2 regions of the Embleya sp. NPDC020886 genome follow, and region 2 is predicted to be linked to the other one. Evidence: riboswitches for the same ligand, from Rfam matches in the RefSeq annotation. Region 2 holds a riboswitch; the other holds the start of a gene.
What was found. Region 2 has a riboswitch for cyclic di-AMP ahead of ACH4U8_RS32325 (transglycosylase family protein). Riboswitches for the same ligand answer to the same signal wherever they lie in the genome.

Region 1 (7,150 bases), on a different contig from region 2:
CGTCTCGGACCACCAGGACCACACCGCCGCCGCGCGGTTCACCTGGGAGGCGCTGCGCCGGTACAACGACACGCGGCCGGCCGCGAACGCGGCGGCGATCGCCTACCGGGGCTACTACAACGAGCGCTGGCCGCACAATCTCGCGCCCGAGGCCCGCGAGCGCAAGGACGGGATCACCCGGGTGTACGGCTGGACCGACCGGGTGCGGTACTGCCCGGGACGGGTGGACTGCGGCGATCTCAAGGTGCGCGACACCGCCGCGCGCAGCAACTGGCCGCAGAGCACCACGTATCGCTTCCCGGACGCCGGTCCCCGGCCGGTGCTCGGCGCGGACGGCCGGCTGACCGCGTGGGCGGTGCTCGGCGGCCGGATCACCCGCTGGACCCAGGACGGCGTCGGCGCCGCGACCTGGTCCCCGGCGCGGTCGATGCCCGGTCCCGGCGACGGCGAACTCGCCCCGGGGCCGGCTGCGGTGCGCACGGCGGACGGTCGGATCGCGGTGTTCGCGCTGCGGATCGGCGGCGCCCGGCGTGCCGATCGGGACCGGTTCGAGATCGTCACCGCGACCGAGGCGACGCCCGGCGGCACATTGGGCCCATGGCGGGCCCTGGGCAGCCCCGACGACGGCGAACGCGGCCCGGGCGCACCGGTGGTCCAGGCCGACGGCACGGGTGGGCTGCACGTGTTCGTGCGCAATCGGGACAAGGGGATCAGCACCCGTTTCCGGCCGGCCGGCAGCGAGGCGTGGTCCCCCTGGCGGGACCTGGGCGGCGGCGAGATCGTCGAGGGGTTGAGTGCGGTGACCCGCCCGGACGGTGGGGTGAGCGTCTTCGGCACGGCCCGCGAGGGCATCCGCCACTGGGACGTGGTCGGCGACCGGTCGGGCCCGCCCGGCACGATCGCGGCCGAGCGGCCGGTGGGCCCGCCCGCGGCGTCGGTGGGCGCCGACGGTCGGATCGGCGTCGCCTACCGGCGGGCCGGCGCCGCGGAGATCGCGAGTGTGCTCGAAGTCGGGCCCGGCACCTGGTCGCCGGGTGCCTCGCGCGGCGCGGGCGCGGGCTACGAGGCGCTGTACCCGCTGCCCCGGCCGGACGGCACCACGGACCTGGGCACCCGGGACGACCGCGGCCGCCCGGTCCTGGTCGGGCCGGCCGGCGCGGCGCTCGTGCTCGACGAGCCCGCGGTCGCGGTCGGTCCCACCCTCGCGTCGGACGGCGCCGGAGCGCCGGTCGCCCTGTGGCTCGGGCCGGACGGCACGTTGCGCACCGCCCGGCCGTCCTGACCGCGCCCCCGGCATTCGGCCGGGCCGACCGGGTGCCGCCCGTCCCGACACGCGAACGGCGGGCGCTCCCCGAGGGGAACGCCCGCCGTTCGGCGCGGGAGAGCGGTGGATCAGACGTTGACGCCGTGGCTGCGAAGCCACGTCATCGGGTTGACCGCGGAGCCGTAGTTCGGCGTGGTGCGGACCTCGAAGTGCAGGTGCGGGCCGGTCACGTTGCCGGTCGCGCCGGAGAGCGCGATCTTCTGGCCGGTCTGCACCTTCATCCCGGCCTTGACCGAGATCGAGGAAAGGTGCGCGTACTGGGTGTACTTGCCGTCCGCGTGCCGGATGACGACCTCGTTGCCGTACGCGCCGCCCCAACCGGCCGACACGACGGTGCCCGAGGTGACCGCGCGCACCGTGGTGCCGGTCGAGACCGCGAAGTCCTGGCCGGTGTGGCTGCCGCTGGACCAACGCGAGCCACCGGAGCCGAAGCTCGCGGTGAGCGTGGCGCCGGAGACCGGGGAGACGTACGAGCCGGAAGCCTTCTCGGTGCTCGCCGAGGCGGGCTTGGAGTCGGTCTTGGCGGCCTCGGTCTTGACCGAGGTCTTCGGCGTGGCCGGCTTGGCGGTCTCCGTCTTCGGCGTCTCCGTCTTCGGCGTCTCCGCCTTCGGCGTCTCCGCCTTCGGGGTCTCGGCCTTCGGGGCCTGCGGCTTCTGCACCTCGATCTTCGGCGCGGCCTTGCCGTCGACCGCGAGCTTTTGGCCCGGGAAGATCAGGTCGGGGTTGTCGCCCACGACGCTCTTGTTGGCCTCGTACAACTTCGGCCAACCGCCGGGCACATGCGCGGCGCCGGCGATCTTGGAGAGCGTGTCGCCGGCGACCACGACGTAGGACGACGTGGCGGCGGAGTCCGCCTTGGCGACCGGTTCGGTCTTGGGCGTCTCGGTCTTCGGCGTCTCGGTCTTGGGCGCCTCGGTCTTGACCTCGATCTTGGGCGCGGCGACCGTCTTCTTCGGCGTCTCGGCCTTGGGAGACTCGGTCTTGGGCGTCGACTTCGGCGCGGTCTTGCCGGCCGAGGAGCCGGTGTCCACGTCGGGGGTCGCGCCGCCTCGGGTCAGGCCCGCCTTGACCGAGCACACCGGCCAGGCACCGGGGCCCTGGCTCTTGAGCACCTTCTCGGCGATCGCGATCTGCTGGCCCTTGGTCGCCTGGTCGGCCCGCGCGGCGTACTGCGTGCCGCCGAACTCGTTCCAGGTGCTCTGGGTGAACTGCAGGCCGCCGTAGAAGCCGTTGCCGGTGTTGATCTGCCAGTTGCCCGTGCTCTCGCACTGGGCGACCTTGTCCCAGGTGCTCACGGAGGCGGCCTGGGCCGTGCCCGCGCCGATGATCGGCATGGCGACGCCGACTCCGGCGACACCCGCCGCGGCGATCAGACGCGTGGTCCTACTGGTGCTGCGACGGCGATGACGCCCGGTTCCGGACAGCATGGCTGGATCCTCTCCCACGCCTACGAGGTGAGCTGTCGGATTCGGGCCGGAGATCGATAGCCCGGCCACATCCCGAAGGACGTGGCTTCACCCCAAGCCGTTCGCGGCGTCCGATCGTTTCGATCGGGGCCGTTCGCGGCGGTTCACCTGTGGTTCCCCCGCTCCTGTCGTGTGGTGCTCGTCAGCCTCCCGAACGGCCGGCGACAGGATTCGGCGTACCGGCGATCGGGGTCCGTGTGGGATACGGACGGATCGAACGCTAAGCAGGCCCGGACGTAGATCACAAGTCCGTGTCGGATAGACGTCGAATATCCGATTTGCGGTTGAGCGCAATGTAGATGATCCCTTACGGAAAGGACCGTAGTTGGCGTTCCGTGCCGGATCCGATGGAAATGCGTGACAGTGGCCCCGGGTCGCCGTCCATACCGAACGCCCGGAATCGATCACCTACGCCCCGCTCGTCACATCGGCATCGCGGGTAGCGTCGCGCGAACGCGCCTTTGCCCACCGCTGCGAACGCCCGCACCCGCGGCGGGCGTGATTCGCCCCACAGGTCAAATGCCGCATATCCGATTCGTCCCGGGCCACTTCCCGCCCACCGCACGGTCCCGGGCGATCCTCACCGGCGACCGAGGTGCGTCGCGCCGGCGGCCGACGGCCCCGGCGCGACGCCACCCGCCCCGCGGCTCAGCCGCGGGGCGTCCGCCAACCGGCCCACGCGCTGCGCACCATGTCCGACGTGTCGTGCCGGGCCTTCCAGCCCAACTCGGTGGTGATCAGGTCGGCGCTCGCCACCACCCGGGCCGGGTCGCCCGCACGCCGCGGCCGCACCTCCGGAGCCAAGTCGCGCAAACCGGTGACCTCGCCGATGAGTTCCACCATCTCGCGCACCGACGTGCCCTCGCCGCGACCCACGTTCAGCACCAGGCGCGCGTCCGGATCGCCAGCGAGCCGACGGGTGGCGGCCACGTGCGCCTCGGCCAGGTCCACCACGTGGATGAAGTCGCGCACGCAGGTGCCGTCCGGGGTGTCGTAGTCGTCCCCGAAGATCATCGGCGCCTGATCCGCCGTCAACTTCTCCAGCACCATCGGCACCAGGTTGAACACGCCCTTGTCCGCGAGCTCCGGCGCGCCCGCGCCCGCGACGTTGAAGTAGCGCAACGAGGCGTACGAGATCTTGTGCGCGCGCGCCGTGGCCTTGATCATCCACTCGCCGACGAGCTTGCTCTCGCCGTACGGGTTGATCGGCACGCACGGGGTGTCCTCGTCGACGAGGTCGACGTCGGGCATGCCGTAGACGGCGGCGCTGGAGGAGAACACGATCCGGGTGACCTCGGCCTCGACCATGGCCGCCAGCAGGGTGCGCAGACCCTCGACGTTCTCCTCGTAGTAGTAGAGGGGGCGCGCGACCGATTCGGGCACCTGCTTGCGGCCCGCGATGTGCACCACACCGTCCACGGCGTGCGCCCGGAAGACCTCGTCGAGCAGTGCCCGATCCAGCACCGAGCCGACCACCAGTGGCACCTTCTCCGGGACCAACTCGCGGGTGCCCGAGGACAGGTCGTCGACCACGACCACGTCCTCGCCGACCGCGAGCAGCGCCCGCACGACATGTGTCCCGATGTATCCGGCGCCGCCGGTGACAAGCCACTTCATGACTTCAGCGTAACCGCCGAGCCGTTCGCCCCGGCTCAGGCCGGGCCGGGGCGACGCGGGCCGGTCCGCTTCACGACACCGGCGTCGAGTCCGACTCGGTGACGCGGTGCTGCGGTTCGGTTCCGGGGATCATCACCTTGCGCGAGACCACGAACGTCACCGGGATCGCGGCGGCGGCGGCGACGAGCGGCGCGATCCGCTCGTCCATCGACGCCCACGACACCAGCGCGTAGACGCCCACCGTGGTGATCACGAAGTTCGTCACGTTGGTCAGCGGGAACAGCAGGAACTTCTTCCACGTGGGCCGCACCTTGTAGGTGAAGTACGTGTTCATGAAGAACGAGCCGATCATGCTCAGGATGAAGGCGGTGACGTGGGCCGCCAGATACGGCACCACATGACGCAACCCGAGGTAGAGCAGGTAGTAGGTGCCGGTGTTCACCACACCCACGAGCGCGAAGCGAATGGCCTGACGCAGCATCAGCGGCCGACCCCTCGGGGCGCGGCGTTCGCCGAGGTCTCCCGGATGGCGGCGGCCATCTGCGGCGCGGGCACCCGCGTCTCCGTGCTCTCGCGGACCAGGTAGTGCGGGCGGTTCTTGGTCTCGTAGTAGATACGGCCGATGTACTCGCCGATCAGACCGAGCATCGTCATCTGGAGCCCGCCCAGACCGGTCACCGCCGCGATGATGGTGATGTAACCGGGCGTCTGGATGCCCTGGAAGATCGCGATGCCGATCAGAATCATGGTGTACGCGAGCGACAGCGCGGACAACACGAGGCCGAAGTAGATGGCCACCCGCAACGGCCGGTTGTTGAACGAGATCAAACCGTCCAGGCCGTAATTGAGGAGCTTGCCGAAACTCCACTTGGTCTGTCCGAGTTCGCGGGTGACATTCTTGTATTCGAAGAGAACCGAGTCGTATCCGATCCACGAATACAGGCCCTTGGAAAACCTGTTGTATTCGCGCATCGACAGCAGCGCATTCAGTGCCTGCCGCGACAACAATCGGAAGTCGCCGACACCGTCGACGAGTTCGACGTCGACCCACTTGTTGACGAGCTTGTAGTACGAGCTGCTGAGGAAACTGCGGAACCGCTTGTCGCCCTCACGGCTGCGCCGCGCGATCACCTGATCGTGGCCCTTGAGGTGGAGATCCAGCATGCGCGGGATCAACTCCGGCGGATGCTGGAGGTCCGCGTCCATGATCACCACGGCGTCGCCGGTGGCCTGCTCCAGGCCGGCCAACATGGCGGCCTCCTTGCCGAAGTTGCGGCTGAAGGAGGTGTACTTGGCGGCCGGGTCCTTGGCCGCCAGCTCGCGCAGGATCCGCAGCGTTCCGTCGGAGCTGCCGTCGTCGACGTAGCAGATCTCGACGTCGGCCCCGATGTCCTTGAGCTCCGCGCGGATCGTCTCGTGGAAGGTGGACAGTACGGCTTCTTCGTTGAAGCACGGCACCACGAGAGACAAGAGCATCGACTTCACCGGTTTCTCGTCTGAAGACAGGACCAGGCCCAAGGCCACAGCCGCGTTGGCAGGCGTTCTGTCCGACCCGCGTCGCCGAAGAGGTTCCACAGACCTGGTCGAAGACGGTCGGCAGCCCGAGCGCCGATCATTCTTGCACGAAAAGCCTGTCCCGAATCACTGCGCCGACCCGGATCCACAGCCCGAAGAGCGACCGCGCGGGCCTCGGACGGGGCTCCTGGAAGGTTCGTTGGGAGGGACGCGGCCGGCTCCGCAGCGGTTCCACGGCCGGCCCCGGCGCTCGGCATCGTCGACGACGGGTGCGACCGTCGACCCGGTCGCACCCGAGAGCACTCGACGGGTCAGGTCTTGGAGCCGGACCGGCGGCGGAATCGGGCGGTGGCCACGGCCGCCGCACCGCGCGGGCCGTCCGCGACCCGCACCCCAAGCGAGTGGTTGGCCGTGCGGTAGGGCTGCACGAGCAGCAGGGCCCGACGCAGGTCCGGGACCATGTGCCGGGTCAGCCCCGAGCCACCGGCGGCGCGAACTCGCACATGGGTGGCCGACCCGTCCCAAAAGCTCACCTGCGCCCAGATGTCCCACGTCGCGAACGCGCCGAGGCCGCGCAGCGCGCCGCCGTCCAGCACCGCGCGCCCGTGCAGGAACCCGTCCTCGGCGGTGGCGGTCACGGTCGCGGGCCGGGACCGATTGGTGGTGCCGAGTCGATCGCGCAGTTCGATCTCGACGTGCGCGATCCCGGAGGCGCTGATCCGGCCGTACAGATCGGCGATCCGCAGGTCCAGCGCGAGCCGGGCCCCGGTGACCGACACCGACGCCTCGACGTCGATCGGCAGCCCGGCGGTGGGCACCGAGCGGAAACCGCTGAGCGGGACCGCCGGGCGCTCGTCGTCCCAGGTCGGGGTCTCGGGTCCGCCGAAGTACGGCGGCACCAGCCGCGGCGGATCCGCGGCCAGCTCGGCGAGCCGGGCGGCGGCGGTCGGCCGCTCCCGGGTGCGCACCACGTCGGCGGCCCAGCGCGCGGACGGCGTCGCGTCCACGAAGGCCCGCACGCCGAACGTGGACAGATGTTGCCGGGCGATCTCCCACCACTCGTTGCGGTACTCCTCCTCCTGCCGGTGCAGGTCGCGCAGGTAGAGCGAGAGATCGTGCTCCAGGAACTTGCGCTCGGCCGCGTCCACCAGGTGCTCGTCACCGGTGTCGCGCATGATCTCGACGACATCGGCGTGCGCCCGGACCCGGTCCTGCCAGTTGCGGATGC
Region 2 (7,150 bases):
CGTCTCGTCCGCGTCCGGCCCCGCCCACGCCTCCGGTGTCTTCCCGCTCGGCGGCGACCTGCCGGTGCACCGGCTCGGGTACGGCGCCATGCAACTCACCGGAACCGGTGTCTGGGGCGAACCAAAGGACCGCCAAGAGGCGATCCGGGTATTGCGCCGCGCCGTCGAACTGGGGGTGAATCTGATCGATACGGCCGACTCGTACGGCCCGTTCGTCAACGAACAACTCATCCGTGAGGCGCTGCACCCGTACGCCGAGGACGTGGTGATCGCCACCAAGGGCGGCTTCGCCCGCACCGGACCGGGCGAATGGCGCGCCCTGGGCCGGCCCGAATACCTGCGCCAGCAGACCGAACTGAGCCTGCGTCACCTCGGCCTGGAGCGGATCGACCTCTACCAGCTGCACCGGATCGACCCGCAGGTCCCGCTCGCGGACCAGCTCGGTGAACTCGGCGCGTTGCAGCAGGAGGGCAAGATCCGGCACATCGGCCTGTCCGAGGTCACCGTGGAGCAGTTGCGCGAGGCCCGGGAGATCGTCGAGATCGTCTCCGTGCAGAACCTGTACAACCTGGCCGACCGCAAGTCGGAGAGCGTGCTCGACTACGCGACGGCCGAGAACATCGCGTTCATCCCGTGGTTCCCGATCGCCACCGGCCAACTCGCGCGGCCGGGCGGTCCGTTGGAGCAGGTCGCCAAGGAACAGGGCGCCGCGCCCTCACAGTTGGCGCTGGCCTGGCTGCTGCACCGCTCCCCGGTCTTGCTGCCGATCCCGGGCACCTCCAGCGTCGCGCACCTGGAGGAGAACACCGAGGCGGCCCGAATCCGACTGTCCGACGAGCAGTTCGAGGCGCTGTCCGCCGCGGTCTGAGCCCGATCGCCGACCCGCCGGGTCGGCCGGAAACGATGTCGAGGGCGGCTGTTCGACCCGCGGGTCCGCGGTGTCGACGGCCGCCCTCGTCGGTATCGGCTCAGCCCGGTGCCGGGACGATCCGCACGCTCCACCCGTCCTCGATCTCGGCGCCGTCGATGGTGATCGCCTCCACCGTGCGCGACCTCGGGTCGATGTCGGCCACCACACCCTCACCCGCGTAGCGCGGATGGCCCGATGCGCCGACCTCGCCGGTGGCCTCGACCACCGCCGAGCGCACCGCCGGGCCCCGGGCGTCGGCGGCCATGTCCTGGTCGTTGAACGGGAAGATGGCAATCTCGAATCGTTCCATGCCCGCCCCCATGCCCCCACCCCCTCCGTCCCAAGCCACCCGATCGACGAGGTTGGCGGGCCTGAATACGGGGGGTGACCGGGGCCGGGCCCGAACGGGACCGGCCGCGCCCGGTGCCGCGAGCGTCCCGTCGCCGGGACCGCCGAGCCGATACGGCTCCCGGTCGCGCTCGACCGGGCACCCGCTACGAGGTCCCGGGAGGCCACCGCCGACAACCCCGAACGCGCCGCCCTGATGCAACGGGCCATCTCGACCCACCCGCGCCACGTACTCGGTATCGACGACGCCGGCCGGGCAGCGAAACAGCAGGCTCTGCCGGAGAGCGTCGCCCCCATGAGGCGGATCGAATCCAAGTGAAGCCCCGAGACGCGCACCACTTCCCGGCGGTCACAACCCCGGCGGAGACCGGGCCGGCAGGCAAATTGGGACGTATATATAGGGGTAATTCGGACACTCCGCTATCGAGCGCATGACGCACGTCACATCGCGCATACCGATGGTCAGGAACTCGTACGCAGCGTGAACCGAGTTTTCCGGAATTTCACCCATGGTGATTCCCCTATCGGCTCAGCGTGAGCAACTCGGGCACAATGCGTACCGCGTCCGGGACTTTAGGTCCCGATATTCCACGCTTACGTCCTGATTTTTCGGTTTCGGCGAATCGTGATGTTTGGTTCCCGGTCGGGGTGTGCGTAGCTTGGTGCTTCGCCACACCGGTCCGGTGCTCGGCGAAATGGTCTCCCGGTTCGCCGAATCCTGCCGCCGGAGCGAGGCCACGGTACGAAACCCGAAAGGCAGGAGCGGGGGAACCAAGTGGAATGCCGTCCCGGGCGTCTGTGACACAGACGCCCATTAGGACGGCTTGGGGTGAAGCCGTGCCCGTCCCTCTCACGAGGGCCGAACACGGCCGGGCGAGACTCTCCAGCCCGAATCCGACAGCTCACTTCGTAGGCGTGGGAGAAGGAAAATCTTCGTGCAGTCGTTCAACACCCCTGCCCGTATGCCCAAGAAGACGCGTCTCGCGCTCACCCTCGGAATGGCCGGCGCGATCGTCGCCGCCCCGCTGATCACCGGTCTCGCGACCGCCAACGCCGCCTCGGTCTCCACCTGGGACAAGGTCGCCATGGGCGAGAGCTCGGGCAACTGGCACATCAACACCGGCAACGGTTTCTACGGTGGCCTGCAGTTCACCCAGAGCACCTGGAACGAGTTCGGCGGTCAGCAGTACGCCCCGCGTGCCGACCTGGCCACCAAGGACCAGCAGATCGCCATCGCGGAGAAGGTCCTCGCCGTGCAGGGCCCCGGCGCGTGGCCGAACACCTCCGGCCCGGCGGGTCTGACCAAGGGCGGCGCCAAGCCCGCCGTCTCGCCGAGCACCAAGGCCGCCGGCTCGGCCAAGACCTCGGTCACGGTGGCCCCCAAGGCCGCCGAGAAGCCGGCCGAGTCCGCGCCGACCACCGCCCCGGCCCCGAAGATCGAGGTCGTCCCGGCCGCCGCGTCGACCACCTCCTCGTACTCCGTGGTCAAGGGTGACACCCTGTCCAAGATCGCCGCGGACAAGGCCGTCACCGGTGGTTGGCACAAGCTGTACGCCGACAACCGCGCCGTAATCGGTGGCAACCCGGACGTCATCCAGATCGGTCAGAAGCTCAAGCTGTCCGGCAAGGCCAAGGCCGCCACCGCCACCACCGCCACCGCCACCGCCAAGGCCGAGGTCGCGCCGAAGGCCGCGCCCAAGACCGAGACCACGACCACGACCACGTCGCAGGCCAAGCCCTCCGCGTCGGTGAAGGTCGCTCCGAAGACCACGGTCAAGGAGAAGGCCCCGGTCGCGACCAAGGGTGCCTCGGTCAAGGCCGGCAGCTCCTCGGTCAACGCCTCCGGCTACGTCGCTCCCGTGAGCGGCTCGCTGGGCACCGCGTTCGGCACCGGCGGCAAGCTGTGGTCCAGCGGCAGCCACACCGGCCAGGACTTCGTGGTCGGCACCGGCACCTCGGTGAAGGCGATCACCTCGGGCACCGTGGTCAGCGCCGGCAACGGTGGCGCCTACGGCAACGAGGTCGTCATCAAGCACGCGGACGGCAAGTACTCGCAGTACGCGCACCTGTCCAGCATCAGCGTTCGCGTGGGTGCCACGGTGAGCACCGGTCAGCAGATCGGCCTCTCCGGCGCGACCGGCAACGTGACCGGCCCGCACCTGCACTTCGAGATCCGCACCACCCCGAACTACGGCAGCGGCATCAACCCGGTCACCTACCTGCGCGCGCACGGCGTCAACCTCTGATCCGAGCGTCAACAGGCAGTAACCGCACGGCAACAGCCGCCGTGTAGTAGCCGCAGCCAGGGCCGGGCCCGTCGACCACGTGTCGACGGGCCCGGCCCTTTTCCGCGCCCGGACCCTTTCCGCGCCCGGCCCCCGGTGCGGCCGGATCGATCAGCCGCGAGCCGGATACCGCTTGGGCAGCGGCAGTCCGCGCGCGGCCAGCAACTCCCGCAACCGGTCCGGGTAGTCGGTGATCAGGCCGTCCACGCCGTCGTCCATCAACTTGGCCATGGTCGCCGGGTCGTCGATGGTCCACGGCACGACCTTGATGCCCCGCGCGTGCGCCCGGGCGACCATCTCCCGGGTCACGTACGGACGGTAGTCGGGATCGGTCACCTTGCCGTTCTGCGGGAAACCGTGCACGGGCGAGAAGGTGCCGGCCCCGAACGAGGCGATCGCGCGCAGCGGGTCGCCGCCGAAGTCGTCGATGTCCAGGCCGCCCAGCCAGGGCGAGGCGCCGGGCTTGCCGACCTGAAGGAAGTCGTAGTTGGTCAACGCGACCAGCGGCAGGCGCGGTTCGACCTGGCGCATGCGCTTGAGCGCACCCCAGTCGAAGCTTTGGATGGTGACCTGGCGCAACAGCCCGGCCCGGCGCACCTCGCGCGCCACCGTCTGCACGAACTGCTCGCGCGGCGCGGTCTCCTGGGGCGCGCCGGCCTCGACCTTGGTCTCCACGTTGAGCTTCACGCCGTGCGCGTGCCGACGCCGGACCAGGTCGAACACCTCGGTGAGCAGCGGCATTCGGGCGCCGGGCGAGGTGGTCTGCGTGGGGAAACCGGGGAACTGCCGCGACCCGCAGTCCAACGTGCGGACCTGGGCCAGGCTGAGCGTGTTGACGTACTTGCCGACGTAGGGGAACTCCGGGTCGCCGGCCCGCACCGGTGCGGTGTCGGCGCACTTGCGCCCGTCGACCTTGCGGTCGTGGGTGACCACGGCGCGGCCGTCCTCGGTGATCTGCACGTCGAGTTCGAGGGTGGACACGCCTACGTCCAGGCCCTTGGCGAAGGAGGCGAGCGTGCTCTCCACGGTCAGCCCGAGACCGCCGCGGTGTGCCTGGAGGTCGAAGGACCCGCGCTGGTTGCCGCCGTGGCGGTCCGCCGCCGCGGCCGTTCCCGGGGCGGCGACGATGGCGGCCCCGGCCAACACCGCAGCCGTGACGGTCTTCCATCCGGACATGGACGTCTCCTTCTCGCTCCGGTCGACGACGGTCGAGCGTCGACGCCCACACCCTGACCCGCGCGACGTGATGCGCGGGGGGTCGGCTCGTGGCGGGCAGGCGAAGAAGAGACGAAGAAGCGGCGGGGCAAAACCCCATCCGGTACCGGAAGACGCCTTGCCGGTAAGGCCGTTGGGCAACCGCGGCAAAGGCCCGGACAACCGGCGGAACACCGACGGCCGGGCGCCGGGCGAGCCGACTTCGGCCCGCCCGGCGCCCGACTCCCGACCGCGGCTTGAGAACACCTCATCAAGCCCGGCCGGTGCCCGATGCCAACCGGTTCACCGGCGGTACAGCACCGCCTCCGGCGCCGCCGCGCTCAGCGTGACCGACTTCGGACGGACCGGCACTGCCCGCCCCGGTCGGTCGTCCGCGCCCAGCAGAAACGCCCGGTTGACCCCGTTCACCGTGATCGTGGAACCGGGGTCGACCCCGGCCACGGTACGAATCGCGACCACCTCGACGATGTCCGACGCCCGCGTCCCGTGCGGGAGTCGGACCGTGGTCGCCGCCGGGTCGTCGCGCTGCAACGACCAGTCCACCCGCGCGCGGTCCGAGCGGTACAGCGTCGGATCGCCCTTGATCCGCACACCGAGCGCGACACCGTTCCAGCCCGCCGCACCGGGCGGCGGCGCCGAGGTGGTCTTGCGGATCACCGCGTACAGGTAGTCCTGCGGGTCGGCGATCAGCGTGGTGGTGTCGGCCGGCGGATCGGCCACGACCCGGCCCTCGCGGCGTACCTCGGCGGTCATCACCGGGTACACCCACGGGTGACGGTCCACCATCTCCTCGCGCGCGGTCTTCTTCGGGTCGACCAGCCGCTCGACCGCCGCCGGCGCGAATCGCATCGGATTGTCCACGACGTCGCACAGGTTGTTGTTCAACGTGCAGGTCTGGAGCAGCGGATGGCCGTCCTCGTAGCGCCCGGCGAACAACTTCGTGCCGTGGTCGGGCGATTGGAAGTAGGCCGTGCCCGGCACCGCCCTGCCTCGTGCGTCCACCTCGACGCGGTAGGCCCACTCTATGTCGGTGGTGCGGCCCCAGCGGGCCATCAGCGCCGGCGTCGAGGTGCCGCCGTCCTCGTTGCTCCACACGATCGTGTAGGTCAGCACCCGGTTGCCGGCGGTCGCCGCCGGGGCCTCCTGGTACCAGGCCAGCACCGGGGTGTCGGAGATCGCGTTCTGGAACGGGCCGGTCGCGCCGCCGGGCACGCCGGGGATGCTCCGCCCGTACAGGACCGGCGCGTTCGCGGCCACGGCGTGCTCGCGCTCCCCGGTGCCGATGGTCTCGGTACGCAGCCGCGAGACCCGCACCACCGAGCCGGCCGCCGAGGACCGGTCGGCCGCGTAGCCCAGGGTCAGCCGGTGCCGTCCCTTGCGCAACGCGCCGAGCGCGAAGCTGCGCTCGGTGGGCGTGGACCCGAAGACCACCACGTCGCCCGCGGGTCGGCCGTCGACGCTCAGTTGCAACACCGCCGACTCCCGGCCCGGGGTGCCCCAGTCGATGCCCGGCGCGGCGACCGTGAGCGTCACCAGAGCCTCGCCGTCGCGCCCGGTCCGGAACGGGACCACCACCGGGCGGCCGTCCCGGTGCACCCCGAACGTGCCGTGCGAGCCCGCCGATCGCTCCGACTCGGCGGCGTGCGCGGCCGGGATCGGGCCGGCCAACAGGGCCGAGACGGCGAGTGCGGCGGAGCCGGCGACTACGGATCGGCGCAGAGCATGGCTACCGGAACGAGCGAACACGAGCATCCCCCGAAGAGCGTCGTCGAACCTGACCCGCCCACCGTGGCCGGCCGGCGGGGCGCGGGCCAACCCCCGCGCGGGCAAATTCCACCAACCGTCATCGGCGGGCCCAGGTCCCGACACGCAACGGCCACGAAATCGCCGATCCGGCACGCCCGATGTCCGATTCGTTCAAGATCCGCGACAATCCGCCCGTTAGCGTCCGGGCATGACGTGGATCACGAAGGACATGGTCGAGCGGGCCGAGCGGTTCCTGTGGACGTCGGGGCGGGTCCTGGAACAGCGGCGCTTCGCATACCTGTTCGGCACACCGGTCGAGACGGCTCGGGCGCCCGGGCCCACCGCGGACGAACGTGCCGGTGTGCTCGACGCGCTGCACGCGTACCGGACCTCGGACGGCGGCTACGCCTACGGCCTGGAGCCGGACGTGCGAGGGCCGCTGCCCCAACCGGCGACGTTGCGTACCGCGATGCCGATCCTGGCGGAGACCGAAGCGCTGCGCGGCCCCGAGTCGGCTCGGCTGTGCGACTGGCTGGCGGGCGTGACGACCGAGGCGGGCGGGGTGCCACCGGCGCTGGCGAGCCTGCGCGACTACCCGCACCCGCCGTGGCTGGTGGTCCCGGATCCGCCGGTCGCGGGCCTGATC

Region 1: another riboswitch for cyclic di-AMP. It lies ahead of ACH4U8_RS35805 (transglycosylase family protein); the one in region 2 lies ahead of ACH4U8_RS32325 (transglycosylase family protein).

The regions. Positions count from the first base shown of each region.
Region 1 is NZ_JBIRRX010000014.1:66,256-73,405, reverse strand. It holds gene ACH4U8_RS35810 (PIG-L family deacetylase) at 1-1,282, shown strand, start outside; gene ACH4U8_RS35805 (transglycosylase family protein) at 1,393-2,751, opposite strand; cyclic di-AMP (ydaO/yuaA leader) riboswitch at 2,756-2,977, opposite strand; gene galE (UDP-glucose 4-epimerase GalE) at 3,439-4,407, opposite strand; gene ACH4U8_RS35795 (GtrA family protein) at 4,478-4,888, opposite strand; gene ACH4U8_RS35790 (glycosyltransferase family 2 protein) at 4,888-5,883, opposite strand; gene ACH4U8_RS35785 (glycosyltransferase family 2 protein) at 6,234-7,150, opposite strand, start outside.
Region 2 is NZ_JBIRRX010000011.1:155,504-162,653, reverse strand. It holds gene ACH4U8_RS32335 (aldo/keto reductase) at 1-868, shown strand, start outside; gene ACH4U8_RS32330 (hypothetical protein) at 969-1,220, opposite strand; cyclic di-AMP (ydaO/yuaA leader) riboswitch at 1,958-2,189, shown strand; gene ACH4U8_RS32325 (transglycosylase family protein) at 2,221-3,504, shown strand; gene ACH4U8_RS32320 (glycerophosphodiester phosphodiesterase family protein) at 3,655-4,719, opposite strand; gene ACH4U8_RS32315 (hypothetical protein) at 5,041-6,504, opposite strand; gene ACH4U8_RS32310 (hypothetical protein) at 6,713-7,150, shown strand, end outside.